3 linked regions of the Rhodoligotrophos defluvii genome follow. The main gene of each other region encodes a partner of the protein of the gene in region 2 in a complex. Links are inferred from orthologs where the notes say so. Each region holds a gene or a part of one and is shown on either strand. Other genes may lie near its edges. The genes, in order: E4P09_RS22205, accD and accB.

What was found.
Region 1: the proteins of accD (region 2) and E4P09_RS22205 are in contact, whole or in part, in a solved structure (PDB 8UXZ), measured with the Escherichia coli proteins. The link is inferred for Rhodoligotrophos defluvii from one-to-one orthologs.
Region 3: the proteins of accD (region 2) and accB are in contact, whole or in part, in a solved structure (PDB 8UXZ), measured with the Escherichia coli proteins. The link is inferred for Rhodoligotrophos defluvii from one-to-one orthologs.

Annotation. Positions count from the first base shown.
Region 1 is NZ_SZZM01000006.1:238,984-249,131, forward strand. Bases 6,714-9,644 are described here. They hold E4P09_RS22205 (acetyl-CoA carboxylase carboxyltransferase subunit alpha), read right to left. Parts: upstream 8,692-9,644; coding sequence 7,735-8,691; downstream 6,714-7,734. Other genes in these bases: secA (preprotein translocase subunit SecA), read left to right, coding at 6,714-6,767; E4P09_RS22200 (L,D-transpeptidase family protein), read right to left, coding at 6,797-7,576; E4P09_RS22210 (site-specific tyrosine recombinase XerD), read right to left, coding at 8,782-9,644. Outside these bases: 8-oxo-dGTP diphosphatase MutT, read right to left, coding at 898-1,296; bifunctional glutamate N-acetyltransferase/amino-acid acetyltransferase ArgJ, read right to left, coding at 1,324-2,565; E4P09_RS22190 (peptidylprolyl isomerase), read right to left, coding at 2,665-3,594; more of secA, read left to right, coding at 4,017-6,713; more of E4P09_RS22210, read right to left, coding at 9,645-9,717; E4P09_RS26290 (histidine kinase), read right to left, coding at 9,698-9,838; E4P09_RS26095 (shikimate kinase), read left to right, coding at 10,023-10,148. UniProt on the Escherichia coli protein: Component of the acetyl coenzyme A carboxylase (ACC) complex. First, biotin carboxylase catalyzes the carboxylation of biotin on its carrier protein (BCCP) and then the CO(2) group is transferred by the carboxyltransferase to acetyl-CoA to form malonyl-CoA.
Region 2 is NZ_SZZM01000004.1:64,192-74,235, reverse strand. Bases 1-2,827 are described here. They hold accD (acetyl-CoA carboxylase, carboxyltransferase subunit beta), read right to left. Parts: upstream 1,976-2,827; coding sequence 1,025-1,975; downstream 1-1,024. Other genes in these bases: trpA (tryptophan synthase subunit alpha), read right to left, coding at 2,064-2,827; E4P09_RS17470 (bifunctional folylpolyglutamate synthase/dihydrofolate synthase), read right to left, coding at 1-994. In the rest of the region: more of trpA, read right to left, coding at 2,828-2,912; trpB (tryptophan synthase subunit beta), read right to left, coding at 2,917-4,140; E4P09_RS17450 (phosphoribosylanthranilate isomerase), read right to left, coding at 4,191-4,838; pyrF (orotidine-5'-phosphate decarboxylase), read right to left, coding at 4,835-5,578; E4P09_RS17440 (hypothetical protein), read right to left, coding at 5,689-6,507; E4P09_RS17435 (LapA family protein), read right to left, coding at 6,521-6,880; cobF (precorrin-6A synthase (deacetylating)), read right to left, coding at 7,056-7,820; E4P09_RS17425 (MBL fold metallo-hydrolase), read right to left, coding at 7,829-8,473; E4P09_RS17420 (chaperone modulator CbpM), read right to left, coding at 8,514-8,849; E4P09_RS17415 (DnaJ C-terminal domain-containing protein), read right to left, coding at 8,850-9,782; E4P09_RS17410 (IclR family transcriptional regulator), read right to left, coding at 9,866-10,044.
Region 3 is NZ_SZZM01000008.1:180,666-190,829, forward strand. Bases 3,816-6,762 are described here. They hold accB (acetyl-CoA carboxylase biotin carboxyl carrier protein), read right to left. Parts: upstream 5,554-6,762; coding sequence 5,077-5,553; downstream 3,816-5,076. Other genes in these bases: accC (acetyl-CoA carboxylase biotin carboxylase subunit), read right to left, coding at 3,816-5,057; E4P09_RS24550 (phosphomannomutase/phosphoglucomutase), read right to left, coding at 5,670-6,762. Outside these bases: E4P09_RS24520 (hypothetical protein), read left to right, coding at 109-582; tRNA dihydrouridine(20/20a) synthase DusA, read left to right, coding at 1,039-2,115; E4P09_RS24530 (DUF817 domain-containing protein), read right to left, coding at 2,045-2,974; aat (leucyl/phenylalanyl-tRNA--protein transferase), read right to left, coding at 2,989-3,657; more of accC, read right to left, coding at 3,699-3,815; more of E4P09_RS24550, read right to left, coding at 6,763-7,172; E4P09_RS24555 (retropepsin-like aspartic protease family protein), read right to left, coding at 7,212-7,922; E4P09_RS24560 (DUF1289 domain-containing protein), read right to left, coding at 7,919-8,167; cobS (adenosylcobinamide-GDP ribazoletransferase), read right to left, coding at 8,184-8,993; cobT (nicotinate-nucleotide--dimethylbenzimidazole phosphoribosyltransferase), read left to right, coding at 9,107-10,135. UniProt on the Escherichia coli protein: This protein is a component of the acetyl coenzyme A carboxylase complex; first, biotin carboxylase catalyzes the carboxylation of the carrier protein and then the transcarboxylase transfers the carboxyl group to form malonyl-CoA.

The sequences.
Region 1 (10,148 bases), on a different replicon or contig from region 2:
GATCGCAGCTCCCCCGCAAGCCTGACACCTGTGGTGTTCGACCGCGCGCTGGTCCGCGCCCGTCGCACCGCGGCGCTCGCCCGCAGCGGCGGCGCGGCGGATTTTCTCAGCGCCGCCGTCATCCCGGAGCTTGCAGACAGGCTGAGCCTGATCACCCGCCGGTTCTCTGCAAGCGTCGTGCTCGCCGCTGGCGCGCGGCAGTTCGCCACCGCGCTGGGCATGCCGGAGCGGATCGGTCTGCCTCTGGCAGCTGACGTGACGGATCATCCCGGCGCCGATCTGGTCTGCGACGAGGAGGCCCTGCCCTTCGCGCAAGGAAGTCTCGACTGCATCATCAGCGGCTTGACCCTGCATTGGGTGAATGATCTGCCCGGCGCCCTCATTCAAATGCGGCGGGCCTTGCGTCCGGACGGCTTGCTTCTGGCTGCCATGTTCGGCGGGGATACGCTGAGCGAGTTGCGTACATCGCTGCTGCTGGCGGAGGCACAGAGTTCGTCCGGGGCATCGCCGCGCGTATCGCCCTTCCTCGATATCCGCGACGCCGGCGCCCTGCTGCAGCGGGCCGGCTTCGCCCTGCCGGTGGTTGATGCAGACCGGCTGACGGTTCGCTATGCGGACCCGCTCACCCTCATGCGGGACCTCAAGGCGATGGGAGCCGGCAATGCGCTCGTCTCCCGCAGCAGGCGACCGCTGCGACGTTCGGTGCTGATGGATGCCTGCGAAGCTTATGTCCAGCAGTTCTCCGATCCGGATGGGCGTGTCCGGGCGACATTCCAGATCATCTATCTGATCGGCTGGGCGCCCCATGAGAACCAGCAGAAACCGTTGCGACCTGGCAGTGCCAAGGCGAGGCTGGCGGATGCGCTGAACACGGTGGAGCACAAGCTTCCGCGGTGGTCAGAGCGCATCGCGCAAGTGCGGGATCAGCGGCAAGTCGGCGGGCGGCATCGGATAATTCCGCAGATTGAGGGGCTTGACCCAAGCAAATTCCTGGCCTTCGCGCGCAGTCACGGCGCCGGACCAGCGGCGGCAGACATAAAGCGGCATCAGCAGGTGGAAATGCTCGTAAGTGTGGCTGGCGAAGGTTAGCGGCGCCAGACAGGCGGCCGTCACGTCGATGCTGAGCTCCTCCTTCAGCTCGCGGATCAGTGCTCGCTCCGGCGTCTCGCCGGCTTCGACCTTGCCGCCGGGAAACTCCCAAAGGCCGGCCATGACCTTGCCTTCCGGGCGCTTGGCGATGAGCACGCGGCCATCGGCATCGACCAAGGCGCAGGCGGCGACGAGCACCATCTTCATTTGCTCACGATCTCGCGGTTTTGGAATTCAGCTGCGGTAATCGGCGTTGATGTCGATATAGCCGTGGGTGAGATCGCAGGTCCACACAGTGGCGCGCCCCCGCCCCACCCCGACATCCACCGCGATATCGATTTCGCGGCCCTTCATATGCGGCACGATCTGCTCTTCCCGGTAGGCGGGATCCCGCTGGCCATGGGCGGCGACGAGTACGCCACCGATCTCGATCCGCAGATTATCGCGCGAGACGGCCTCACCCGATTTGCCCACCGCCATCACGATGCGGCCCCAGTTGGCGTCCTCACCGGCAATGGCCGTCTTGACCAGGGGCGAATTGCCGATCGCCAGGCCGATGCGGCGGGCGGCCAAATCGGAATCGGCGCCGGTCACCGTGATGGTCACCAGCTTCTGTGCGCCCTCGCCGTCGCGCACCACCAGCAGCGCCAGCTCGCGGGTTACCTCATCGAGCGCCCGGCGGAAATCGGCGAGCAACTGCTCGTCCGCGCGGGCGGGTAAGGCATTGCCGGCTTGGCCGGTGGCAAACAGCAGCACGGTGTCGCTGGTCGAGGTATCGCTATCGACGGTGATGCAGTTGAAGCTCCTGTCCGCGCTTGCCGAGAGCAGCTCCTGCAGCACCGGTTGCGGGATGGCCGCGTCGGTGAAGATGAAGCCCAGCATGGTGGCCATGTCCGGGGCGATCATGCCGGAGCCCTTGACGATGCCGTTGATGGTCACCGTGGCGCCGCCGACATTGGCGGTAGCGGTCGCCGCCTTTGGAAAGGTATCGGTGGTCATGATGGCCCGGGCCGCCTCTTCCCAGGCATCCGCCGAGACCCTCAAGGCAAGGCCGGCGTCGAGGGCCCGGACGATCGGCTCGGTGGGCAGCGGCTCGCCAATGACACCAGTGGAGGCGAGGTAAACGGTGTCTACAGGGCACCGGACAGCCCTGGCCAGAGCCTCGGCGCTCACCCTCACGGCTTCGTCGCCGAGCCGGCCGGTAAAGGCGTTGGCGTTGCCCGAATTGACCAAGAGCGCACGGGCGCGACCATGGTCTAGCTGCCGCCGGCACCAGTCCACCGGCGCCGAGGCCGTTTTCGACCGGGTGAGCGCGCCCGCTGCCACCGTGCCTTCGTCCATCACCGCCAGCATCAAATCGGTGCGGCCGCTATAGCGGATGCCGGCCGCGGCGGCGGCGAAGCGGACCCCCTGGACCGGAGGCAAAGCGGGAAAGCCGGCTGGCGCGAGAGGCGAGACGGGGTGCTTGGCAGCCATCAGTCAGATCCAAGGCTTGATGTGTCGTCAGCAACAGAAGCGGGCGGCCAGCCCGAGGGCCGCGCCGCCGCGTCATAATAGCCGCGCCCGGGGCCTCGTCTACTGTCCTTGCGCGGCCGGCTTGGTGCCGCCCTCACCCGAGACGGTAGGCATCTGGCCGTTGCGCATCTGCTCCATCTGCGATTGCAGGCGTTGCAGGTCTGGGTCGACCATCTCGACATCGGCGCTCTTGCGGAGCTCAGCCACCTTCTCCTGCACCTTCTGGCGGAGCACGATCATGCGCAGGCCGTTCTTCACCTTGTCAAAAGGCTCGGCGCCGCCCACCTTGCGCTCCTCGACCTTGATGATGTGCCAGCCATAGTTGGTCTGCACGGGCTGAGACACCTGGCCAGGCTGAAGGGCGAAGGCGGCCTTTGAGAATTCGGGCACCATCTCGTCGGCGCTGAAGAAGCCGAGATCGCCACCGTACTGAGCCGAGCCGTCCTTGCTGATCTGCTTGGCGAGGTCGGCGAAATTGGCGCCAGCCTCGATCTTGGCGAGGGCGTCCCTGGCCTGCTCTTCGGTGTCGACCAGGATGTGGCGCGCATGCACACGCTCGACACTGTTCACCTTGGCGGCTTCCTGGTCGTAGAGCTTGCGGACATCCTCCTCGTTGACGGTGGGCTGGATCTTCTCGTGGAAATAGGCGTCGCGCAGCGCCTTGGCCTGGTAGAAGGCAAGCCGCTTCTTATACTCGTTGGTCTCGGCGATCGCTTCCTTGACGGCCTCCTGTGCCATCAGATGCCGCTCGACAAGATACTCGACCACGAAGGCATAGCGAAGCTGCGGGGGCACCTCAGCCAACTGCGGCAGGTCATCCGCCGCGAGTTTCACCTCCGAAGCCTTGATCTCATAGCCGTTGACCTTCGCCACCACCGGGTCATCCGGCGCCGCCTGCTGTGCCTGCGCCACGGGCGCTTGCGCCAACGGCGCGATCGCCGCGGCGATCGCAACGGCTGCGGCTGTGCACAGCCCGTATCTCAACGTCATAGTATCTCCCAACCTCTTACCGCCACGCCTCCGCGCGGGTTCTTCAGCTTCGTCTCTTGGTCCAATATTTCGGCGAGATTGTGCCGACGGGCGCCTGGGTTGTTCTTTCCTGTTGAGCCCCATCGGCGCCACAATGGCGGGAAAGCCGCCTCCTGGCAAGCGGCCAAGATGGGGCAAACCCAAGCGGCCCGCGATTGAAAGCGGCTATTGGGGCGACTATTTGAGGGAGCGATGCGGCGTTCTGCCGTCATTATGCCCGATCACGTTTTTACGAGGCGGGTGCGAGCGTGGCTGGAACCCCCGGCCGAGCGCGACACATCGCAAATTGCGCTCACCCCTTCCCTCGATTAGAAGACGCGGGAAATAATGTTGCCAAGGCGTGGCAATGCCGCCGATGCGATTGCCCCTTAAGGACTTTGCTCATGGTCTCGTTCTCAGCGCTCACCGCAAAGATCTTCGGTCAGTCGAATACGCGGCGGCTGAAGCGCTATTCCGAAAAGGTCGCGGCGATCAATGCGCTCGAGCCGGAGATGGAGAAGCTCAGCGACGACGAGCTGAAAGCGCAAACCGATAAGTTCAAGGCGCAACTCGCGGCTGGCAAGACCCTGGATGACCTGCTGATTCCCGCTTTCGCCACAGTGCGCGAGGCGGCCAAGCGCACGCTCGGCCAGCGCCATTTCGACGTGCAGCTGATCGGCGGGATGGTCCAGCACGAGGGCAAGATTTCCGAGATGCGCACCGGCGAGGGCAAGACGCTGGTGTCGACTGCCCCGGGCTACCTCAACGCCCTGACCGGCAAGGGCGTGCATGTGGTGACGGTGAACGATTACCTTGCCCAGCGCGACGCGGAGTGGATGGGCCGCATCTACAAGTTCCTGGGGCTGACGGTCGGCTGCATCGTCCACGGGCTCGATGACCAGCAGCGCCGCGAGGCCTATGCCTGCGACATCACCTATGGCACCAACAACGAGCTCGGGTTCGACTATCTCCGCGACAACATGAAGTTCGACCTGCAGGACATGGTGCAACGCGGGCATGAGTTCGCCATCGTGGACGAGGTGGACTCGATCCTCATCGACGAGGCGCGGACGCCACTCATCATCTCAGGTCCGCTCGAAGATAAGTCCGAACTCTACCTCACCATCGACGAGTTCATCCCGCGCCTCGCGCCGGAGCACTACGAGGTGGATGAGAAGCAGCGGACAGTCACCCTGACGGAAGAAGGCAACCAGCTGCTCGAGACGATGCTGCAGGAAGCGGGGCTGCTGGAGGGCGAATCGCTTTACGACGTAGAGAACGTTTCCGTCGTGCACCACGTCAACCAGGCGCTAAAGGCGCACAAACTGTTCCAGCGCGATCGGGACTATATCGTGAAGGACGGCCAGGTGATCATCATCGACGAGTTCACCGGCCGCATGATGCCCGGGCGCCGCTATTCCGACGGGCTGCACCAGGCGCTCGAAGCGAAGGAGCGGGTGGCGATCCAGCCCGAGAACCAGACGCTCGCCTCGATCACATTCCAGAACTACTTCCGGCTCTACAAGAAGCTGGCCGGCATGACTGGCACGGCCATGACCGAGGCCAACGAGTTCCTGGATATCTACAAGCTGGAAGTGGTGGAGATACCTACCAACAAACCGGTCCAGCGGCTCGACGAAGACGACGAGGTCTACCGTACCGCTCGCGAGAAGTATCAGGCGATCATCGAGCTGGTGAAGGATTGCCGCAAGCGCGGCCAACCGCTGCTGGTGGGCACGGCGTCCATAGAGAAATCCGAGATCCTGTCCGCTATGCTGCGGGAGCACAAGATCCCGCACAGCGTGCTCAATGCGCGCTATCACGAACAGGAGGCGCAGATCATCGCTCAGGCCGGCGTGCCGGGCGCGGTCACCATCGCCACCAATATGGCGGGCCGCGGCACCGACATTCAGCTTGGCGGCAATGCCGAGATGCGCATCAAAACGGAGCTTGCGGACGTCACCGACGAGGAGGAGTACAAGCGGCGCGCCGATGCGATTCTCGCCGAGGTGGAGGAGCGCAAGGCCCAGGCGATCGCAGCGGGCGGCCTCTTCGTGGTTGGTACGGAGCGCCATGAGAGCCGGCGCATCGACAACCAGCTGCGCGGCCGCTCCGGCCGGCAGGGCGACCCCGGCCGCTCCCGGTTCTTCCTGTCGCTCGAAGACGACCTGATGCGCATCTTCGGGTCGGAGCGCATGGATACCATGCTGCAACGGCTCGGGATCCAGGAGGGCGAGGCGATCGTGCATCCCTGGATCAACAAAGCGCTGGAGAAGGCGCAGCAGAAGGTCGAGGCGCGGAACTTCGATGCTCGCAAGAACGTGCTCAAGTTCGACGATGTCATGAACGACCAGCGCAAGGTGATTTTCGAGCAGCGCATCGAGATCATGCGCGGCGAGGAGGTCTCGGAGACCATCGATGACATGCGCCACCAGGTGGTGCATGACCTAGTCGCGGAGCACATCCCCGAGCGGGCCTATGCGGAGCAATGGGACGCGGCCGGCCTGCACCAGAGGGTGCAGGAGGTTCTGAATTTCGACCTGCCGATCGAGGATTGGGCGCGGGAGGAGGGTATAGCGGACGAGGAGATCCGCGAGCGCATCCTCAAGGCGGTCGATGAGGCCTATGAAGCCAAGCGGCAACGCTTCACGCCGGAAATCATGCGGCAGATCGAGAAGGCGGTGCTGCTGCAGACGCTAGACCACCTGTGGCGCGAGCACCTGGTGATGCTCGAGCACCTGCGCCAGGCAGTGGGCTTGCGCGGCTATGCGCAGCGCGATCCGCTGAACGAGTACAAGACCGAGTCATTCACCCTGTTCGAGGGCATGCTGGCCAAGCTGCGCGAAGCGGTCACCGCCCAGATGATGCGGGTCGAGATCATGCAGGAGGCGCCGCCGCCGGAGTTGCTGCGGCACGATGCCCTGCCGCCGATGCAGGCGCATCATGCGGATCCATTCACGGGGGAAGACGAGTTGGCCCTGGCCATGGCGGAAGCGGAAGGCAGATTCGGGCGGCAGGCGGCGCGCTTTGGCGCAGCGTCTGCGGCAGCGGTCGACCCGAACAACCCCGCAACATGGGGGAAGGTGCAACGGAATGCGCCTTGCCCTTGCGGCTCAGGACGCAAGTACAAGCACTGCCACGGGGCGGTGCGGTAGCTGCGCAAAAGGCATCAGGAGCAGGCCCGTCACCACCCCTGGATCAGGCGGGGGGCATCAGGGCTTGCGCTGGCGGCACTAACGCGGAACACGTCGGGTACCGCGCTGTTGCTGTCGAAGAACACGTATTTCTTATCTTGCACGCCTACGATTGGCGGGCGCCGGTTCTTCTCGAAAAAGTCGTAGCCTTCCTTCAGGTTCTGCCAGAAGGCATACCATTCGTGGTCCTTGCGGAAGGCCATGTTCTCGTCGGTCATGCGGAAGGGAAAGGCGGCGATCGGGAAGTCTCGCTGCCCGGCGATGAAAGCCTCGCGCGCCAGCGCAAAGATTTCCTCGACCGCCTCGTCGGTCATGGCATAGCAACCAGCAGAGCGGCAGCCCCCATGAACCATGAGGGCCGAGCCGGTGCGGCCGTTCGCCTTATCGAAGGCGTTGGGGTAGCCGATGTTGAAGGAGAGGTGATAGGCGCTGCGCGGGTTCATCTGGGCCGGGGTCACCACATAGAAGCCCTCCGGCGCCTGCTTGTCGCCTTCCTTCAGCTTCGGCCCGAGGTCGCCAGACCAGTTGCAGACATTGTAGGTCTTGACATGGGTGTAGGTGCCGGACGCGTTGGCCATCCAGACCTCGAATTCCGATTCCTGCTTGAAGATGCGCACATAGAGAGGCGCTCCGGGCGCCACTCCCTTCGCGGCAAGCAGGGCCTTGGTCTCCTTCGACAGCGGCTTGAGCGCCTTGTCGGGCTCAGTGCTGAATTTGCAGGCCGCGAGAACAAGGCTCAGACAAGCGACAAGAAACAACCTCAAAACCATCGGGAACGTCACGGCTGATGAACCCTCTTCCCCCGGGAACGCAAGCCTGCACAAAACGCGTTGTCAAAGCCTTAACTATGTCGAAGACACTTGGCAATGTGATCGATGTTCACCTTGTCGCCAGGTCACAGGCTGCCCTCCTTGCCGTGAATTCGTCGCTACAGATTGCGGCCAATGGCCAGGAACTTTTCGCGGCGGGCATGGCGCAGTTCTTCGGGCGCCAGGTTTTGTAAACGGTCCAGGTGACTGGAAATCGCCTCGCCGACCGCGGTCATGATCTGTTCCGGTGCGCGATGGGCGCCACCCACCGGCTCGTGGATGATTTCGTCGATGACGCCGAGCCGCTTCAAGTCATCGGCGGTAATCTTCATGGCCGTTGCCGCATCTTTGGCGCGAGTGGAATCGCGCCAAAGGATGGAGGACGCGCCTTCGGGCGAAATCACGGAATAGATGGAATGCTCAAGCATGAGCACCACATTGGCCGTGGCCAGCGCCACGGCGCCACCAGAGCCGCCTTCGCCGATGATGATCGAGACCAGGGGCACACCGACGCGCAGGCAACATTCCGTCGACCGGGCGATGGCTTCGGCCTGGCCACGTTCCTCTGCGCCGATGCCAGGATAGGCGCCGGCGGTGTCGACAAAGGTGATGACGGGCAACTCGAACCGGTCGGCCAGCTCCATGAGCCGGACCGCCTTCCGGTACCCTTCTGGCCGGGCCATGCCGAAATTGTGCTTCAGGCGAGAGGCGGTATCGGCGCCTTTCTCCTGGCCGATGATCATCACCGGCATGCCCTTGAACCGGGCCGGTCCGCCGAGGATCGCCCTGTCCTCGGCGAATTTGCGGTCGCCAGCCAGGGGGGTGAAGTCGGTGAACAGAAAGCGGGTGTAGTCGAGGAAATGTGGCCGCTCGGGATGCCGCGCCACCTGCATCTTCTGCCAGGGCTGCAGAGACTCGTAGAGCTGGGCCAGACTGCGGGCGGTCTTCTGCTCGAGCTGCCGCACCTCCTCCTCGATCTGCATCGAGGAGCCGTTGGCGGCAGCGATCGCCTTGAGTTCGGCAATTTTGCCTTCGAGCTCGGCGATCGAGCTTTCGAAGTCGAGAAAAGTACGCATTCCCTGTCTTGCATCCCCTGGCGTGAATGGGCCCAAGCACATATAGGGCGCACTGGCCGGGGCGGACAGTGGCGAGGCGCGCGGAGGATGTCAACCGGCCAGCGGATGCTGAGCGAGCACTTGCTTCAGCCGCTCAGCCAGCACATGCGTGTAGATTTGGGTTGTCGAGATATCGGCGTGCCCCAGCATCTGCTGGACAGCACGGAGGTCGGCACCGCCCGCGAGCAGATGGCTGGCGAAGGCATGGCGCAGCACGTGAGGCGAGACCAAGTTCGGGTCGAGGCCGGCACGCGCCGCGAGCCCCTTCAGCTCCTGGGCGAAGTATTGGCGGGTGATGTGACCGCTCTCGCCATGCGAAGGGAATAGCCAGGGAGAGCTTTCCGTGCTTTCCGCACCCTCGGCCGCTACGACCCTATAGAGGTCGACCGCCTTACGAGCTGCCGTGCTCAGCGGCACCAGCCGCTCGCGGCCGCCCTTGCCGCGAATGGTGAGGAACCGTTCATCGGCCTTGGCTGTGAGAACGGTGAGCGAGACCAGTTCCGAGACCCGCAGACCGGTTGCGTACAGGAGCTCCAGGAGGCAATGCAAGCGGGCTGCGCGCAGGCGGTCACCCGGCAAGCGAGCATAGTCCACCTCCTGGCGCGCCAAGGCGAGCAGCTGGTCTACCTGCTGGACCGAGAGCACCTTTGGCAGAGCCCGCCTCGGACGTGGGCTTTCGAGCACCGCCGTGGGATCATCCGCCCGAATTCCTTCGGCATAGAGAAAGCGGTGGAATTGGCGGAGGGCGGAGAGCCGGCGAGCGGCCGTGGTCGCGGAGAGGCCGGCCGCTTCGAGCGCGCCGAGATAGGCGCGCAGATCATCGCTCCCGGCATCGGCAATGGTGCGCCGCCGCTCCACGAGGAACCCTCGGTAGTCGCCGAGGTCACGCGCATAGGCGTCCAGCGTGTTCTCCGCTGCACCCCGCTCGGCACTCAGCATCTCGAGAAAGCTCTCGATCAGCCGTCCGTCAGCGGAAAAGCCTGTCACTGGGCACCTGCTTCACCACGGTGCTCTGCTCGGGCCTCATGGTCGACAGCGCATAGACAGCACCATAGACGAGGCCACCCAGGCACCCGAGAATCAGCAGGAATCTTAGACTACCGGGCATTTTTGCCGCAAACTCCAAATAGCCCGAGACCTACGATCCGTTCACCTCTCATGGATAACGCCTCCGCCGTGGGCGGGCAAGTAACGGACTGATTATCAGCCTTGCCATTCGTGTTGCTCTTTGCGATCGGTGCGGCAAGGGTCTAAAACCGAACCGCACGGACCTGCAGGAGTGTCCAGACGTCATGACCGCCAGCTCTCTCGTCAAGATATCCGACCTGGAGCGGACCGTTGCCGACAGTCTCGGTGGCCGCTGCATCGTCCTCATCGGCCTGATGGGCGCGGGCAAAACCACTGTCGGACGGAGGCTG
Region 2 (10,044 bases):
CGATCTCCGCCATGCTCGCCGCGAGCACCCGGCCTGCCGATTCGTTGTGGCCGCCGTCGAGCCACAGCTCCGCACCGGCCGGCAGCAGCGCATTGAGGGGCCCGGCATCGAGGCGCTCGAGACGGGCGGGCCAGTAGGCGCTCTGCAGGCCCCTGGCGATCTCGGCCTCGCCGACCCCCGGCATGTCGAGCGCGCGCAGGGTGGCGATGGCAAGACCGGCATTGTCGATCTGAAAGCGGCCATTGAGGCGCGGCAGCGGCAGGTCGAGCAGCCCCTGCATGTCCTCATAGACCAGCCGGCCATGCTGCTCGAAGGCCTGCCATTCCTGGCCGGCCACGATGAGCGGGGCGCCGAGCCGGCTGGCGACGTGCTCGATGGCGGCCAGCGCCTCCTCGCCCTGCACGCCGAGAATGCAGGGACGGCCCCGCTTGATGATGCCGGCCTTCTCGGTGGCGATCTCGGTGAGCGTGTCGCCCAGGAATTGCTGGTGGTCATAATCCACCATGGTGATCACGCTGGCCAGCGGATCGACCACGTTGGTGGCATCCAGCCGGCCGCCGAGGCCGACCTCCAGGATGAGATAGTCAGCAGGGTTGCGCGAGAAGGCGAGGAAGGCCGCGGCGGTGGTGATCTCGAAAAAGGTGATCGGCTCCCCGCCGTTGCGCTGTTCGCATTCCTCCAGCAGAGCCGAGAGCGCGGCATCGCTGATGAACTCGCCGCCGCCCGGGGCACCCAGCCTTATGCGCTCGTGAAAGTGGACGAGATGCGGCGAGGTGTAGACGTGCACGCTCTTGCCAGCCGCTTCCAGCATGGCGCGCAGGAACGCCACCACGGAGCCCTTGCCGTTGGTGCCGGCCACATGGATGACCGGCGGCAGCCGGCGCTCCGGGTGATCGAGCGCGGCGAGGATGCGCCACATCCGATCCAGCGACAGGTCGATGATCTTCGGGTGAAGCGCGGTCAGTCGTGTCAGGATGGCGTCGCTGAGCGACATTGGCCGATCTCCTGGCGGGCAGAGCCCGAATCAGTGGGTGGATTCCGTGGCAGTTTCGCCTTGCGCGTGGACAGGCGCATCGATGAGAGCGACGGATTTTGCATCGTCCGGCGCAGGCACCAGCAGCGGCTCGGGCACCTTCATCAACATGCGCACGAGCCGGCTGAGCGTGGCGCGCAGCTCGTGCCGGTGCACGACCATGTCGACCATGCCATGCTCCAGCAGATATTCCGAGCGCTGGAAGCCCTCGGGCAGCTTTTCCCGGATGGTCTGCTCGATGACGCGCGGCCCGGCAAAGCCGATCAGCGCTCCCGGCTCGGCGATATGGATGTCGCCCAGCATGGCGTAGGACGCGGTGACGCCGCCGGTGGTCGGGTTGGTGAGCACCACGATGTAAGGCAGGCCGGCGTCGCGCAGCATTTCCACCGCCACCGTGGTGCGCGGCATCTGCATGAGCGAGAGGATGCCCTCCTGCATGCGCGCGCCGCCTGACGCAACGAACAGGAGGAAGGGGGCCTTGCGCGCAACAGCCGCCTGCATGGCCGCGATGATGCTCTCGCCGGCGGCCATGCCGAGCGAGCCGCCCATGAACTCGAAATCCTGCACGGCGGCCACCACCTCGACGCCGTCCAGCTTGCCGGCGCCTGCCAATACCGCATCGTCGCGCCCGGTCTTCTGGCGCGCCTCCTTGAGCCGGTCCACATATTTGCGCTGGTCGCGGAACCTCAGCGGATCGGAGGCAACCTTCGGGCTGTCGATCTGCTGGTATTCTCCATCATCGAACACACTCTTCAGGCGCGTCGCCGGCGGCATGCGCATGTGGTAATCGCTGCCGGGAATGACGAACTGGTTCGCCTCCAGGTCGCGGTAAAACACCATCTGGCCGGTCTCGGGGCATTTCACCCAGAGGTTCTCCGGCACCTCCCGGCGGGACAGGATGTTGCTGATCTTCGGCCGGACGAAATTCTTGATCCAGTTCACGAAATTGTCCTCTCCAGGCGCCGGTAAGCAAATGGCTCCGTGTTCCCTTCGGTGCAAGGGAAAATGCAGGAACGTGGTTTGCCGCTTGCTATTCCGCCGCCGCGGCGCGGGCGCCGCGTACCCCTTGCGCCAACGACCTGACCAGCCCGTGCACCTCGCCCACTGTACGCGCGCTGGCCACACTGCCGTCAAGACTTGCACGGATGGCCTCGACCAGGGCCGAGCCGACCACCACCGCGTCGGCATGGGCGGCGATGGCCGCGGCCTGTGCGGCCGTCTTGACGCCGAACCCGACCGCGATGGGAAGCCGCGTGTGTGCGCGGATGCGCTCGAGCGCCTGCCGTATGGAGGCCGCCTCCGCGGCACGGGTGCCGGTGATGCCGGTGATCGAGACGTAGTAGACAAAACCGCTGGTGTTGTTCAGAACCGCCGGAAGCCGCTTCTCGTCTGTCGTCGGCGTGGCCAGCCTGATGAAATTGAGGCCGGCCTGCAGCGCGGGAAGGCAGAGCTCGCCATCCTCCTCCGGCGGCAGATCCACCACGATCAGCCCGTCGACGCCGGCGGTGCGGGCATCGGTCAGGAACCGCTCCACGCCATAGCTATAGATGGGGTTGTAATATCCCATCAGCACCAGCGGCGTCGCATTGTCGCTGACGCGGAATTCCCGGACAAGGTCCAGCGTCTTTTTGAGCGTCTGGCCGGCGGCCAAGGCACGCAGGGACGAGGCTTGGATCGCCGGCCCATCGGCCATGGGATCGGTGAAAGGCATGCCCAGCTCGATCACATCAGCCCCGGCGGCCGGAAGTCCCTTCAGAATGGCGAGCGAGGTGCCATGATCAGGGTCGCCAGCGGTGATGAAGGTCACCAGGGCCGCGCGGCCCTCCGCGGCCAGCGCGGCAAAGCGATCGTCGATGCGCGTGCGGTGATGGGCGGTCATCGGCTCACATCTCCACGCCGAGATGGTCGGCCACGGCGAATACGTCCTTGTCGCCGCGGCCGCTGAAATTGGCGATGATGATCCGGTCACTGCCCATGGTGGGCGCGAGCTTCTCCACATAGGCCAGGGCGTGCGCGCTCTCGAGGGCGGGAATAATGCCCTCGAGCCGGGTGACGCTCTGGAACGCGGCGAGGGCCTCCCGGTCCGTAATGGGGACATACTTGACCCGGCCGACATCATTGAGCCAGGAATGCTCCGGCCCGATGCCGGGATAGTCGAGCCCGGCCGAGATGGAGTGGGCCTCCTTGATCTGCCCGTCCTCGTCCTGCAGCAGATAGGTGCGGTTGCCGTGGAGCACGCCCGGCCGGCCGCCGCTGATGGAGGCCGCATGCTCATCGGTGCCCAGACCGCGGCCGGCGGCCTCCACGCCATAGATGGCGACGTCGCGCTCGTCGAGGAAGGGATAGAACAGGCCGATGGCATTGGAGCCGCCACCGACCGCCGCCACCAACGCATCAGGCAGCCGCCCTTCCGCCTCCAGGATCTGCGCCCGCGCCTCCTCGCCGATGATGGCCTGGAAATCGCGCACCATGGCCGGGTAGGGATGCGGCCCCGCGGCGGTGCCGATGATGTAGAAGGTGTCTTCCACATTCGAGACCCAGTCGCGCAGGGCTTCGTTCATGGCATCCTTGAGGGTGCGCGAGCCGGAGGTTACCGGGCGGACCTCGGCGCCGAGCAGCTTCATGCGGAACACGTTGGGCTTCTGACGGGCGACGTCGGTCTCGCCCATATAGATGACGCAGGGCAGGCCGAAGCGGGCGCAGACGGTCGCGACCGCGACGCCATGCTGGCCAGCGCCCGTCTCCGCGATGATCCGCGTCTTGCCCATGCGGCGGGCAAGCAGCACCTGGCCCAGGCAATTGTTGATCTTGTGGGAGCCGGTGTGATTGAGCTCCTCGCGCTTGAAGTAGATCTTGGCGCCGCCGAGATGCTCCGTCATCCGCTCGGCGAAATAGAGCGGGCTCGGGCGCCCCGAATAGGTCTTGTGCAGCCCGTCAAGCTCCGCATGGAAGGCCGGGTCGACCTTGGCCGCGTTGTAGGCCTGCTCCAGCGACAGGATCAGCGGCATCAAGGTTTCCGCGACGAAACGGCCGCCATGGTTGCCGAAGTGACCGCGCTCGTCGGGCCCGGAGCGGAACGTGTTGGCGATGGGGGCGGTCTTGTTCATTCGAAAATCGCGCTGACTTCGTGCCGATATGATGGGATCACGCAGGTTTCTTAGCCCGCAGCCTTCGCTGCCTCAATGAAATTCCTGATCAGGGCCGCATCCTTGCGGCCGGGCGCGGTTTCGACGCCGGAGGAGACATCCACGATGGGCGCGCCGGTCAAGCGGATCGCCTCGCCCACATTGTCCGCATCGAGGCCGCCGGAGAGCACGAACGGCCCCTCCGGCTTGGCGGCCGCGAGGAGCGACCAGTCGAAGGCAATGCCGTTGCCGCCGGGCAGCGCGGCCGCTGTCCGCGGCGGCGCCGCATCGAACAGGACCATCTCAGCGGCACCACGATAGCTCCGCGCTTCCGCCGCAGCATCGGCGCCGCTCACGCGCACCGCCTTGATCACCGGCACGCCGAAGCGCTCGGCGATCTCGGCCACACGTTCCGGGCTTTCGGCTCCGTGCGCCTGGATGAAGTCGGGGGAGACCGCCGCGCCGATCGCTGCGATTGCGGCGTCATCCGCATCGACCGTGAGCACCACCTTGCGCGCGCGCCTGCCGACGAGCGCCGCGAGGCTGGCGGCCTGCGCGATCGTCACGTTGCGGGGACTGCGCGCATAGAAGACGAAGCCGACCATGTCGGCACCCGCTTCCAGGGCGGCCTGCAAAGTGGCGGGCTCGCTGATGCCGCAGATCTTGACCCTTACGCTCAAACGGCTGCCTCATGCGCCAAATCGACTTCGGCCTTGATCGTCCGCACCGCCGCCAACGGATCGGAAGCGGCGGTGATCGGCCGGCCGACTACCAGAATATGGGCGCCGGCCTTGATCGCGTCACCCGGTGTGGCAATCCGCTTCTGATCGCCGGTGGCGGCATCGCCCGGCCGGATGCCGGGCACGACCGTCATGAAGTGCCTGCCGAAGCCCGCGCGCATGGCGGCCACCTCCGCCGGGCCGCACACCACGCCGTCAAGACCGCAACCGGCGGCGATGGCGGCAAGCTGCAGGGCATGATGGGCCGCGTCGGCCCCCTCGCTCATGTCGAAGCCGAGCGTTGCAAGGTCGATGGCATCGAGACTGGTGAGAACGGTGACGGCGACGAGCTTGGGGCGATCGGGGGACGGCACCGCGTGGACCGCCTCGCGGGCGGCGGTCAGCATGGCCGCCCCGCCCAAGGCATGGACATTGACGATCGCGGGGAGGATGGGCAGGCGCATCAGCGATCGGAGACCACCGGCCACCGTGTTGGGAATGTCGTGCAGCTTGAGATCGAGAAACACCGGAATGCCACATTCGGCGACGCGCTGATAACCAGCCGCGCCGTGGGCATAGAAGAATTCGAGGCCCAGCTTGACGAAGCCCACAGCGCCCGCGAGCGCGCGGGCCAAGCCGACGGCCCGGTCGAGATCAGGTGTATCCAAGGCGACGCAGATCGGGTTCGGATAAGGGCTCATGGCGCTCGCGACGTCTTATTTGCCTGGAGCGGGCTTATAGCAGAGGCCAGCCCGAAAAGGCACAAAATCTGGCCTGAGATGAACCGCCAGGGGCCGCCACGCCCGGTGATCTAGCCGCCGCACCCGCACCAGAGCAGATGCTTGGCCTTGCCTTGCTTGAGGCTAACCAGCTCCCAGCCGTCACCAAAGTCGAACGCGCTGTAATTCACGATCTCGAAGATGCCATCGCCGTCCAGGTCGACCACGGCCACGACCTCGTTGTCCAAGAGCGCCGGCAGAATTTCGGATTGCTGGTCCTCCGGCGGCACGACGTCAGAATGGATCGGGATGACCTCGTCGCCCTTCACGACGAGCAGCACGGAATAATCGCCGGGGCCGGCACCCTCTTCGCCCAGGTGGGCCGCATTGACGATCAGCTCGTCGCGCTTGTCGCCGTCCAGATCGACGGAGATGACTTGCTTGAACTTGAGCTCGGGCTTTGCAAGGCCGGCCGCCTCGAGGTGATCGCCGAGCACGCGGCGGGCGCGGCCGTCCGGCTTCTCCAGGCTGATGCTCGCCGGCAGCAAGGCTTTGGCTTCGCTCTCGCTCCCCGACAGGGCGACGGCGAAGGCGCCGGGCTGGCCCTCCGCCAGCGCGAGCTCGACCATGTAGCTTGCCTCGCAATCGCCCGTCTCGGTGAGCGCCGGCATGCCGATGGCGGTTACCTGCTGCAGCAGGCCCGTGAGATTGGCGAGCACATAGGGCTGGTTGAACGAAGCCTGCCGTGCGACCTGCTCGGCCGACAGGAAGCTTCCGGCCTGGGCGCCGCCCAAAAAGCAGGTCTCGCCTTCCGGCGTGACACCCACCACGGCGCGCACGGCCGCTTGGGCCGGCGCGGTGCTTGCTGCAATCCCGATCAGCACCAGGGCTCCAGCCAGTGCCTTGCGCATGGCGCTCACAGGGTCATACAGGGTGGAGCGGTGCGGGCACCTGCGTGGTGCGCGGCACAGGCGGCGTCTGCTGCTGTGTCTGAGCACGGCTGAGATCCCGCTCCGATTCCAGCCTGCGCACCTCCTGGCGGCGCAGGCGCGCTTCCCGGCGCCACTTCCCCTGGCTGATCCAGGCGGATGTGCCGCCGATCAGCATACCCAGGATGATGGTGGCGACAAGAAGGGCGTAGAGGGGCATCTCAACGGAAAACCACGGCCGTTCCATCTCGAAGGGGTCGAGGGAGAACACCACCGGCCGCCGGTTGGCGACGGCCACGACAATGACGAAGAGAGCGACGGGGATGCCCAAGATCCATGAGAGGATGCGCTTCAAGCCAGCACTCCATTGCGGCGTATGTGACAGCGGGCGACCAGGAGGGCCGGCCATCCGCGCCACCGGCAAATCAGCTCGGTAGCATATCAGAACGGAGGCGGACAGACAGCATCATCCGCCCCATGCGCTCTACCGGAGGCGCCCGTGCGAATGCCCCAGCGCGGGTGGATCATGCTCACATCTTGCCCGGGCGGCGCAGCAGATAGGCATCCATGATCCAGCCGTGGCGGGCACGCGCCTCGGCCCTCACCTGTTCGATGCGACCGGCCACCGCATCGAGCGGGCCGGCGATGAGAAGCTCCTTGTCGGTGCCGAGATAGGCGCCCCAATAGATCAGAAGATCATCGCCCACACAGCGTTTGAAGGCACATTCCCCATCCAGCATCACGAACACGTTGTCGATCGGGCGAACCTGGCCCTCCGCCAGCTGCCTGCCGGTGGTGATGCGGATGCTCTCGCCGATGCGGTTCATGGGAATCCGGTGCCGCGCCACCAGCACCTGCAGGCTGCTGATGCCCGGGATCATCTCGTAGGTGAAGGCGACGTTGCCGCGCGCCGCCACCTGATCGAGGATGCGCAGCGTGCTGTCATAGAGCGACGGCTCGCCCCAGCTGAGAAAGGCGCCGCACCCGTCCTCGTCCAGCTCGTCGCGAATCAGCGCCTCGTAGATCACCGCGCGCTGCCCGTGCCACGCCCGCACACCCGCATGGTAATCCGCCGCTGCCTTGTCGCGCACCGGGTCGGCCACCTCAACCGTGCGGTACTGCCGGCCGCGGATAAAGCGCCGGCAGATCTCGGTGCGCAGCCGCAGCAGGTCCGCCTTGGCCGGCCCCTTGTCCATGGCGAAGAACACATCGACCCTGTTCAAGGCCTCGATCGCCTGAACCGTCACGTGCTCGGGATCGCCCGCGCCGATGCCGATGACATAGACCTTGCGCACGCGCCGCCTCAGACGAGGAATGGGTTCGTCGCCCGTTCCCGGCCGATGGTGCTTGTGGGCCCGTGCCCGCAGATGAAGGCATAGTCGTCGGGCAACGGCATGAGCTGATCGCGGATGGACCGGAGCAGAGTGTCATGGTTGCCGCCCGGCAGGTCGGTGCGGCCGATGGAGCCGGCAAACAGCACATCGCCCACAATGGCCAGCCGATTTTCAGCATTGACGAAAACGACGCTGCCCGGCGAATGGCCGGGGCAATGAAGAACATCGAAGCTCTGATTTCCGATCTGCAGGACATCGCCGTCCTTGAGCCAGCGGTCGGGCACCACATTGCGGGCGTCCATCATGCCATAGCCGCGCCCGGTCTGCTCCAGGGCCTGCAGCAGAAACAGATCCGCCTCGTGCGGACCCTCGATGTCGACGCCCAGGGCCTCCTTCAACTCGGCAGCCCCGCCGGCGTGGTCGATATGGCCGTGGGTCAGCACGATCTTCTCGACAGCCATACCAGTCTGGGCAATCGCCTGCCGCACCCGGTCGAGATCGCCTCCCGGATCAATCACCGCGCCGCGATTGGTTTGCGCGCACCACAAGAGGGTGCAGTTCTGTTGGAACAAGGTGACCGGCACGATGGCGGCGCGAAGGGTGGGTTCTGACATGAATTGGAGCCTGCTTAGGGGGTGATCGGCGAAATCCGTTCTATCTGCGGCGGCTGTCCTTGAGGCGCAGGGCATCGGCAACGAGCTTCTCGCGAACCGAGGGCGGCTGGGCACACAAGGCTTCCATGAGGTCGCTGACCGTGGCACGGAGCCCGTGCAGCTGGTCGAGCAGGCCGAGGATCACGTCGATGCCCTCGGCATTCACCCCAAGCTCGTGCTGCAGGTCGCGGATCAGGGCGGCGCGGGCCACGTCGAGCTCGGAGTAGCGGGGCTGGCCATCCTGCTCGACGGGAATGATCCAGCCCGCCTCGACCCAGCGGTGCAGCTGCTGGTTCTCCACTCTGACACGCATCTTGAACTCGGTGATGGTGAGCATCTAGACCTCCATCCCTCGCCGCGGGTCCTGAGCCGAGCTGCCGGCCCACGTGTTCATGAACGCTTCGAGCTCCGGATCCGGCGCATCGGGCAGCACCACCTTGAGCGTTATATAGAGATCGCCGGCCGCCCCGTTCCGTCCGGGCACGCCCTTGCCCTTCAAACGCATGACCTTGCCGGTATTCGACCATTTGGGCAGCGTGAGGTCCACCGCTCCGGACGGGGTCGGTGCCCGCACCTTGCCACCCAGCACCGCCTCCTTGAGGGTGACCGGCAGCTCCATGCGAATATCATCGCCATCACGGGTGAACACGGGGTGCGGCCGCACGGAGATCTCGACCAGGGCATCGCCCGCCTTGCCCTGGCCTATGCCCGGCTGCCCCTTGCCGGCGAGCCGCAGCACCTGCCCGTCGCGGGTGCCGGGGGGAATGGTGACGTCTATGGTCGAGCCATCGGGCATGGCCAAGCGCTTCTTGCCGCCGAGCACCGCCTCCAGGAACTCCACCTCAAGCCGATATTGCACGTCACGTCCCCGCATGTTCATCGTCCGGGCGCCTGCACCGGCCGCACCGCGCTGAGAGAAAAACGCGGAGAGAATGTCGTCCATGTCGGTGAAATCGGCATAGGCGCCACTGCTGGCATAGGCGTTGTCCGGTCCCCCCGCATAGTCGCGATAATACCGGCGCTGGTAATGCTGCGCCTGCTCGTTGCCGCTGGCATCGATCTCGCCGCGATCATAGCGCGCCCGCTTCTCCGGGTCGCTCAGCAGATCATAGGCGACGGAGATTTCCTTGAACCGCTTTTCTGCCTCCGCATCGCCCGGATTGAGGTCGGGGTGGTGCTTCTTGGCCAGCGCCCGATAGGCTTTCTGAATGTCCTTGTCCGAGGCATCGCGGGCTACCCCGAGGATCTTGTAGGGATCCGCAGCGGTCATCGGTCTTCCTTCAGTTGCGGTTGCTCATCCCGTCAGCATCAATGCAGGCTTTGCGGCCGCTTCGCAAGCCGACCGGTCGCCTCTTACGGCACATCGCCCAAAAGCCGCGCTTCGAGCTCGGCGGCGAGGCGCACCAGCGCCGGCCCGATCTCTTCGCGCAGCGCCCGGCCCGAGAGCAGCTCGCTGACGCCGCCGCAGGTGATGGCCACCACCGGGGAACCGTCGGCCGGACGGAACGGCACCCCGGCGGCGTTCACATAAC
Region 3 (10,164 bases), on a different replicon or contig from region 2:
TCGTTTAGCGCGGCCGGCGACAGCATTTCGCCAACAATTTTACTTACGCTGGACGCGTGGTACGAATATTGAGGTACATTTATTTAAGTTTAGTTTAAGGAGTTTACAATGTTATCAGAAATATGGAATAATGTGCAGAATTCAGTAAGAGAGATGGAGTTGTTGTTGCGGGAAGCGCCTTTATTTGTGCAGAAGTATAAAGATACACTTTCACCTGAACATTCGTCTAGAGTTCTGTTTTCTGACTTCGCGCATAAGATATCTGAGGCGTCCAATACATACCTAGATGGGATTAAATCTATTCATGGAGCGTTTGACTATCCAAGCAATGTAAAGGATTATCTAAATAATCACGTTTCTGTTGTAGAAAGAAATGTAGATAGTATAAATCTTATCAATAAGATATTAGATAGAAATAGCGGGATTTCAGAGCAGAATTTTGTGGAGTTTAGTAAATCTGTGCCTCATTCTGCTGGAATCATTGTTAGAGAATTTGGAAATATAAATAATATTGTAAATGATCACATAAATAACCTGCCAGATTCAGTGAATCATTTGAGTGATTCATTGCACACAAGCTAGAGCTTGAATCGAAGATCGACCGTTTAAGCCTTCCATTCTCCGCAGCCGCCCCCTCGGGCGGCTTTTTCTTTCTCAAGAGGTGACCACTTGATCGTGCGCAGCCCCTGTGCCCTTGTCCGACCGATCTGTTTAAGGCTGTGGCTGGTATACTTATCTATGGCATCAGCTAGGGCGGAAATCCTTTGACTTGGCAAACTTGATCGCGCCAGGCCCAGAAGGCTCCTTCCCCCGCTTCCTTATCCAGACCTGGGCGAGAGGGCGACGGTCAAAGGTTCGGCGTTCGCGGTGACGATACCCTCGCGCTTAATGGTGATTTGTGCAAGGTAAGCTGGCGAGCCGTCGCGGCGGGGCCGCTCAATGACGGTTCCCGTGTGTACGACATTTCTCCCGCCCGGTACAACATGTGTCGTACTGCGCATCAGAAACGGGAGCAAATGGCACGGAGAATGGATCGAAATGAGCAGCGCTGACCAGGTCTGTTTCCGCAGAAATGCGCCAGGATCGACGGATATCCGCCCCTGGCGGTTTGCCGTCGCACCCATGATGGAGTGGACCGACCGGCACTGCCGCTATTTCCTGCGGCTGATCTCGGCGCGCGCTCTGCTCTATACCGAAATGGTCACCGCCCAGGCGGTGATTCATGGGCATCGCGACCGGTTGCTCGGCTTCGATCCAGCGGAGCATCCGGTCGCCCTGCAGCTCGGCGGCTCCGATCCCGCCCTGCTGGCCGAAGCGGCCCGCATCGGCGCCGAGTTCGGCTATGACGAGGTCAACCTCAATGTGGGCTGCCCGTCGGACCGGGTGCAGTCCGGCCGGTTCGGCGCGTGCCTGATGGCCGAGCCGGAGCTGGTCGCGGACTGCATCGCGGCCATGCAAGCGGCCGTATCCGTGCCGGTCACGGTGAAGTGCCGCATCGGCATCGATGACCAGGACGAAGACGAGGCGCTCGACCGCTTCGTCGGCGCTGTCGCCCGGACCGGCTGCCGGCATTTCATCGTGCATGCACGCAAGGCTTGGCTCGAGGGCCTGAGCCCCAAGGAGAACCGCGAGATCCCGCCGCTGAACTACGGCCGCGTGCACCGGCTGAAGCAGGCCCGGCCGGACCTCACCATCTGCATCAATGGCGGGGTACAGAGCCTGGACGAGGCGGTGAGCCAACTCGCCCATGTGGACGGGGTGATGGTCGGCCGTGCCACCTACCAGAACCCCTATATGCTGGCCGAGGTCGACCGACGCATCTTCGGCACGGCAGCGCCCACTCTCTCACGGGAGGACGTGATCGAGCGCTTTCTGCCCTATGTTTCGCAGCAGCTGGCGAAGGGCACACCGCTCAAGGCCATGACCCGGCACATTCTCGGCCTGTTCAACGGCGTGCCCGGCGCGCGCGCCTGGCGCCGGCACCTGAGCGAGACTGCGCACAAGCCCGGCGCAGGCCTCGGGGTGATCGAAGACGCGCTGGCACTCACCCGTCGGCCGGAGCAGGCTGCGGGGCAAGCACCGGGCGCTCGCGCCGAAATGGCTGTGGCGGATTGACCAGGCTCACCAGCACATAGGAAATGATCATCAGCAGGAACCAGGAGCCGAGCTTGGCCGGTGCCACCATGCTCCATCCGTCCGCCTGGCTCGGATAGATCCAGGTGCGCGTCAGCGTGCCGAGGTTCTCGGCAAACCAGATGAACAAGGCCACCAGAGCGAAACCCAGAAGCAGCGGCATCCGCCGGTAATGGCGGTGGATCTTGAAATAGATCCAGCAGCGGCCGAACAGCACGGCGGTGATGGCGAACAGCGCCAGCCGCATGTCGGTTATGAAATGATGGGCGAAGAAGTTGACATAAATGGCTGTGGCGAGTGCCAATGTGGCCCATAGCGGCGGATGCGCGGTGAAGCGGAAGTCGAACAGCCGCCAGGCGCGGGCGATGTAACTGCCGACACAGGCATACATGAAGCCGGTGAACAGGGGGACGCCGCCGATGCGCAGGTAAGCGGGGTCCGGATAGATCCATGAGCCCTGGGCGGTCTTGAACAGCTCCATCACCGTGCCTACGACGTGATAGAGCAGGATGACCTTGGCCTCATCCAGGGTTTCCATGCGTGTAGCGATGAGCGCGACCTGTACGGTGATGGCGGCCAGAGTGAGAAAGTCGTAGCGAGGCAGCGCCGCCTCGTGGGGGTAGAACAGGGCGGTCCCGATCATCAGGGCCAGCATGATGCCGCCGAACAGGCAGGCCCAGGCCTGCTTGGCGCCAAAGCGCACGAATTCATAGGCGAAGACAGCGAGGCTGCCGCGCCGCTCCGCCCAGGCGGCAATCGCTGCATCGGTTGAAAGCAGCGCGGTGAGCACCGGCCAGTTGTAGACGGCGCTGCGCCGCTCGATGGGTGGAGGAGGGGACATGGAGGGACGAGCGCCTAAACGTGCTCGTCGCTCGGCATGAGCGGCATGGCGAGCGCCAGCACGGCCTCTGGATCGCCATCCTCGCGGAAGGCGTGGAAATCACCTTCCATGCACAGCGCCTCGTCCAGCATTCCCCGATATTCGTCGCGGCTGATCTCGCATGCGCCGAACCGCGTGAGGTGGCTGGTCACGAACTGGGTGTCGAGCAGAGCGAAGCCACCCGCATTGAGGCGCGCCACCAGATGAACCAGCGCCACCTTGCTCGCATCCCGCGCGCGCGAGAACATGCTTTCGCCGAAGAAGGCGGCGCCGACCCGCACCCCATAGAGGCCGCCGACCAAGGCGCCGTCCTGCCAGCATTCCACCGTATGACAGACGCCGAGCTGGAACAGCTGCCCGTAAAGGGCGCGGATCCGATCGTTGATCCAGGTGGAGCGGCGGCTCGGCTTCGGTTCGGCACAGGCGCCGATCACGGCGGGGAAATCCGTATCTATGCGCACCTCGAAGACCCGCTGGCGGATGGTGCGCTTGAGCCGGCGCGGCACATGGAACGCATCCAGCGGGATGATGCCACGCCGCTCCGGGTCGATCCAATAGAGCGCGCTGTCCTCCGCGCTCTCGGCCATGGGAAAGATGCCAGCCGCATAGGCCTTGAGCAGGATCTGAGGAGTGATGGTGCTCATGACCGATGCCCTTCGCCCGACGGTACCCTTGACGCTTACATCTACGCCGACATTTGGCGCTTGCGGCGCTCGAGATATTTCTCCAGCCAATGAATATCGTAGTTGCCGTCGATTATGCCATCCTCCTGGAGCAGATCAATGAACAGCGGGATGGTCGTCTCGACGCCTTCGATGACATATTCGCTCAGCGCCCGCCTGAGGCGCATGAGGCATTCGTTGCGCGTCTTGCCCGAGACGATCAGCTTGGCGATCAGGCTGTCGTAGTAGGGGGGCACCGAATATCCGGCATAGACGGCGCTGTCGACGCGCACGCCGAGGCCGCCTGGCACGTGGACCGACTCGATCCGCCCGGGGGAGGGCACGAAGGTGAGCGGGTTTTCCGCGTTGATGCGGCATTCGATGGCGTGTCCGGAAAAGCTGATCTCCTTCTGCGAGACCCCGAGCCGGGCGCCGGCCGCGATGCGGATCTGCTCCTGCACGATGTCGATGCCGGTGATCGATTCCGTGACGGGATGCTCGACCTGCAGGCGCGTGTTCATCTCGATGAAATAGAAGGCGCCGTCCTCATAGAGGAACTCGACAGTGCCGGCCCCGGAATAGCCGAGATCGGCTATGGCCTTGGCCACTTTCGTGCCGATCTCATCCCGCTGGTTGGCATTGAGCGCCGGCGACAGCGCCTCTTCCCACAGCTTCTGGTGCCGCCGCTGGAGGGAGCAGTCGCGCTCGCCGAGGTGGACGGCACTACCTTGGCCGTCGCCAAGCACCTGAATCTCGATGTGGCGCGGCTTGTCCAGGTACTTTTCGAGATAGACCGCATCATCGCCGAAGGCGGCCTTGGCCTCGCTCTGCGCCGTCTGCAGGGCCTGCTCGAGCTCCGTCTCGCTGCGGGCGACCTTCATGCCGCGCCCGCCACCACCCGCGGCCGCCTTGATCAGCACGGGAAAGCCGATCTCCTGGGCTGCGCGCCGGGCTTCGTCCATGGAGCGGACGGCGCCGTCGGACCCCGGCACAACCGGCAGCCCCAAGCGCACGGCCGTGCGCTTGGCCTCGATCTTGTCGCCCATGGTGCGGATGTGCTCAGGGCTCGGGCCGATGAAGATGATGTTGTGGTCGGCCAGGATCTCGGCAAAGCGGGCATTCTCCGCAAGGAAGCCATAGCCCGGGTGCACCGCGTCGGCCCCGGTGATCTCGCAAGCGGCGAGCAAAGAGGGGATGTTGAGATAGCTGTCGCGGGCGGGCGGTGGTCCGATGCACACGCTCTCATCCGCCAGGCGCACATGCATGGCGTTCTCGTCCGCCGTCGAATGCACCGCCACCGTCTTGATGCCGAGCTCGCGGCAGGCGCGCATGATGCGCAGGGCGATTTCGCCGCGATTGGCGATCAGGACCTTGTCGAACATGGAGTGCCCCGATCTTCCGTCATTCGATAATCATCAGCGGCTCGCCGTATTCGACCGGGGCGCCGTCTTCGACGAGGATCGCCGTGACCTTGCCGGCATGAGGGGCCGGAATGTGGTTCATGGTCTTCATGGCCTCGACGATCAGCACCGTCTCGCCTGCGGCCACCTGCTGGCCCACCTGCACGAAGGGCTGGGCGCCCGGTGCCGGCGCGCGATAGGCGGTGCCGACCATGGGCGACTTGACCGCGCCCGGGTGCTTGGCGGGATCGGCGGCGGTGGCCGCGGAAGCGGCAGCCTCGGCCAGGCCGCCGGAAGCCGCCGAAACCGGCACGGCCACCGGGGCTGCCACCACATGGTTGACCGCCTGCCCGGCGCGAGAGACGCGCAGCCGCATGCCGTCCTGCTCGATCTCGATTTCCAGAAGGCCCGTCTCGTTGAGGAGATCGGCGAGATCGCGAATCATGGTGTGATCGATGACGGCCTTATCTCTGCGCATGCGCTACAATCTACCTCTGATACCGCAAATTTGGCGGTGTTATAGTCGCAAAGCCCCACCGAAGGAAGCATGCGGATCGAGAGCGGCGCATCTTGCCGCGCTCGAGCGTGGACCGTTCAGGCGATCTTCTGATTGTATTCTCCCACCTCGGGATAGCTCGACAGATGCATGTCGATATTCTTGAACATGGCCTTCATCATTTCTTCCGAGGCCGGGCTTTCGCACACCACCACCAGCTCGGGCTTGTTGGATGACGCGCGCACCAGGCCCCAGGTGCCGTCCGCCAGGGTGACGCGCACGCCGTTCACCGTCACAAGCTCGCGGATCGGCTGGCCGGCCACCCGCTCGCCATTGGCCGCGAGCTTCTGGTAGTGCCGCACCACCTTGTCGACGATGTCGTACTTCACCTCGTCGGCGCAGTGGGGCGACATGGTGGGCGAGCCCCACGTGCGAGGCAGCGCGTTCTTCAGATCCGCCATGGATTTGTCCGGGTTGCGGTCGAGCATGTCGCAGATGGCGATGGCCGAGACCAGCCCGTCGTCATAGCCGCGGCCCACGGGCGCGTTGAAGAAGTAGTGGCCCGACTTCTCGAACCCAGCCAGGGCCTTGATATCGCGGTTGCGGCGCTTGATGTGGGAATGCCCGGTCTTCCAGTAGTCGGCCTTGACGCCGTTCTGCTTGAGCACGGGGTCGGTGAGGAACAGGCCGGTCGACTTCACATCGACCACGAAGGTCGCGCCCGGATGCAGCGCCGAAAGGTCGCGGGCGAGCATGACCCCGACCTTATCGGCGAAGATCTCCTCGCCCTCGTTGTCGATGACCCCGCAACGGTCGCCATCGCCATCGAAGCCCAGGCCGATATCGGCCTGGCTCTCGCGCACCTTGTCGGCGATGGCGTGCAGCATCTTCAGGTCTTCGGGATTCGGGTTGTAATTGGGGAAGGTGTAGTCGAGGTCGCAATCGAGCGGCACCACCTCGCAGCCGATGCGGCTCAGGACTTCCGGGGCGAAGGCGCCGGCCGTGCCGTTGCCGCAGGCGGCCACCACCTTCAGCCGGCGCTTGAGCTTCGGCCGGTTGGTGAGGTCTTCGATATAGCGCTGCTGCAGATCCCGGATCAGCTTCAGCTCGCCCCCGGGCCGCTCGCGCCAGCGGCCGTTCATCACGATGTCCTTGAGCGCCGCCATCTCGTCGGGCCCGAAGGTGACCGGCCGGTCCATGCCCATCTTCACCCCCGTCCAGCCATTGTCGTTGTGGCTGGCGGTGACCATGGCCACCGCGGGCACGTCGAGCGCGAACTGGGCGAAATAGGCCATGGGCGTCATGGCGAGGCCGATGTCGTGCACGGTGCAGCCCGAGCCGAGCAGGCCGGTGATCAGCGCGTGCTTGATGGACGAGGAATAGGAGCGGTAGTCGTGGCCGACCACGATCTCCGGCTTTACCCCGCGCTCGGCGAGGAAGGTGCCCAGGGCGAGCCCCAGGCAGCGGATGCCGAGCAGGTTGATCTCGGGGCCGAACAGCCAGCGCGCGTCATATTCCCGGAAGCCGGTCGGCTTGACCAGCGGCAGCTCCTCATATTCGCGGGTATTGGGAACCAGATCCTGCCTCGGCGTGACGGCCATGGGATACTCCTTCGGTGCGTTTGACTGGAGCCAATAACATCATGGGCGCAGCACCAGTTCGCTTCCGCGAAACTCGAAGGCGCCGAGGCTGCGCAGGAAATTCATGCCGAGCAGGCTGCCGCGCATGGCGCCGGGCTGGGTCACCAGCGCGCGCAGGCCCGGCACCGAGATCCCGCCCACCGATACCGACTGCAGCCGCACTTCAGCGGCGCGCGACCGGCCGTTGGCCGTATCCACCGGTACATTGAAATAGAGATCGGCCGGATTGATGCCGACCCTCTGCGCGTCTTCATAGGAGAGGGTGACGGTCGTCGCGCCCGTGTCGAGCAGCATGGCGAGGGGATGGCCGTTGATCTCCGCATGCAGGTTGAAATGGCCGCTGGCGTCGGCCCGGATCGTGACGATCTGCTGGTCCGCGCCGCCAACCGAGACGGTCCGGGTCGCCGGCAAGCCCGGCACCAGCTCGCCCGCGAGGCGCTGGCCAATGGCCGAAAGCTCGAAACGGTAGGTATAGGCGATGAGCAAGACCAGCGCGATGAACAGCCATGTGGCGATGTGCTGGGCCGCCACGTTGATTCTGCCGCGATAGGACCACAAGAGCGGCAGGCCGATGACCAGCAGCAGGGCTGCAGCCGAGGCGAGGCGCGCGAAATCCGCATCGGTGATGCCAATGGCGCCGCCAGGGTCATCCACCAGGATGAGGATGATGGCGGCCAGCGCGAGAATGCCTATGCCGAGCCAGCCGATCATGGGCGATCGGCCTCCGCCTGCAACAAGGCCCGCCGGGCTCTTGCGCCGCCCTTGCGCCGGCGCTCCGCGGCCATGGACACGAGCCGCGCCGGCAATTCGGCCATCACCGCCCGCCGCTCATCCCGCGACAAGGCGAGCCACCCGCCGATCTCATCGCGGCTGCGGCCACAGCCGATACACAGGCCGGTCTCGAGATCGAGCACGCACACCTTCACGCATGGGGTCTCGATGATGGTCTCGTCCATGGTCCACGTCATCCTGTCACGGCAGGCTCGCGGCAATGGCAAGCAGGAAAATGATCTCGCCAGCCTGCTGCACCGCCCCGGCAATGTCACCAGTCTGGCCACCAATCTGCGCATTCGCAAGCCGACGGACAAGAAGGAACACGGCATAGGACAGGAGCAGGGCCGCGCCGGCCGCGAACAGACCAAAGCTCCAGAAGGCGAGAAATCCCGCGACGACCCCGCCCAAGACCAGTGCTTGGCGGGTGGTGCGACGTTCGGGCATGCCGGCCGCAGCGGAGAACCCATCCGTGCGGGCCGGTGGCGTCGTGCCCAACAGCCGCACCAGCAGGGCCCGCGACCAGGCGCCGGCAGCCGCCAGCACGACGATCACGTTGGCCCAGCCGCCGAAATCGGAGATTTGCACGATGGCGCCAACCCTGAGGGCAAGCGCCAGAACCACCGCGCAGGCGCCATAAGTGCCCAGGCGCGAATCGCGCATGATGGTCAGCTTGGCATCCCGTGTTGCGCCGCCGCCGAGCCCGTCGGCCGTATCGGCCAGCCCATCCTCGTGAAAGCAGCCGGTCAGCAGCAAACTGCCGGCAACCGCCACCGTGGCGGCCAGAAACGGCGAAAGCCCAAGCTCCACGGCGATGGCAAAGGCGAGCCCGGTGATGAGGCCAACCACTATGCCCGCGACCGGAAAGGCGCGCATGGCACGGGTGAACGTTCCATCCCTGAAGTCGGCGCCGCGCACCGGCAGGCGCGTCAGCAGGCCGAGCGCCAGGCGGCTGTCTTCGATCCAGAGGGACAGGTCAAACCAGGGGCTGCGGCCATCACTGCGCGGCATTTTTCATCCATCCTGCAAGGCTCAAGCTTTCAAGCTGCCACGGCAGCGGCTATAGCGGTGAGCCATGGCGCTGTCGAAAGCGCGCCCAATCATCACCGTCGGACGGCTTTTTCATGACAGATTCGCTCAACCTCAGCCCCCTCGACGAGCTTCGCGACCTGGTCCGCAACCTGCCCGGACCGGACCAGGCAGCGGCTGAGGCGGCACGCGCCCGGCAGAAGGCGCTCACAAAGCCGCCCGGCTCGCTCGGCCGGCTGGAGGACCTCGCCGCCTGGCTTGCGGCCTGGCAAGGTCAGCACCCGCCTTCCATACGCCAGGCGATGGTCGTGGTCTATGCCGGCAATCACGGCGTTGTGGCGCAAGGGGTTGCGCCTTATCCACAGTCGGTGACCGCTCAGATGGTCAGCAATTTCCGGAACGGCGGCGCCGCCATCAATCAGATCTGCGAGAGCCTGGGCCTCGGCCTGCAGGTGTTCGAGCTCGGGCTGGAGGTGCCGACCGGCGATATCACCGAAACAGCGGCCATGAGCGAGCAGGAATGCGCGGCGACCCTCGTCTATGGCTTCGAGGCAGTGGCGGCCCAGCTCGACCTGCTGTGCCTCGGCGAGATGGGCATCGGCAACACCACCATTGCCTCGGCCCTGTGCCTGGCCTTGTTCGGCGGCGAGCCCATGGACTGGGTGGGGCCCGGCACCGGGCTCGATCAGGCGGGGATCCGCCGCAAGGCCGAGGTGGTCGGCCGGGCGGTTGCGCTGCACGCGGAGGCGTCAGGCGATCCCTTGGCCATATTGACGCGCCTGGGCGGGCGCGAATTCGCGGCCATATGCGGTGCGATCATCGGCGCGCGCATGCGGCAGGTGCCGGTGGTGCTCGATGGTTTCGTGTGCTGTGCCGCCGCCGCAGTGCTGCATGCCATCGCGCCGGATGCGCTTGACCATTGCGTTGCCGGGCACCGCTCCGCCGAGCCTGCCCACGGACGGCTGCTGGAGCGCCTGGGCAAGCAGCCGCTGCTCGATCTCGACATGCGGCTGGGCGAGGCTACGGGTGCGGCGCTTGCGGCGGGCGTGCTGAAATCCGCCGCGCAGATCCATCGCGGCATGGCCACTTTCGCGGAAGCCGGGGTGAGCGGGCCGAAGCCGTAGAGCGTTCCGCTTTTCCGAACCGCGAAACC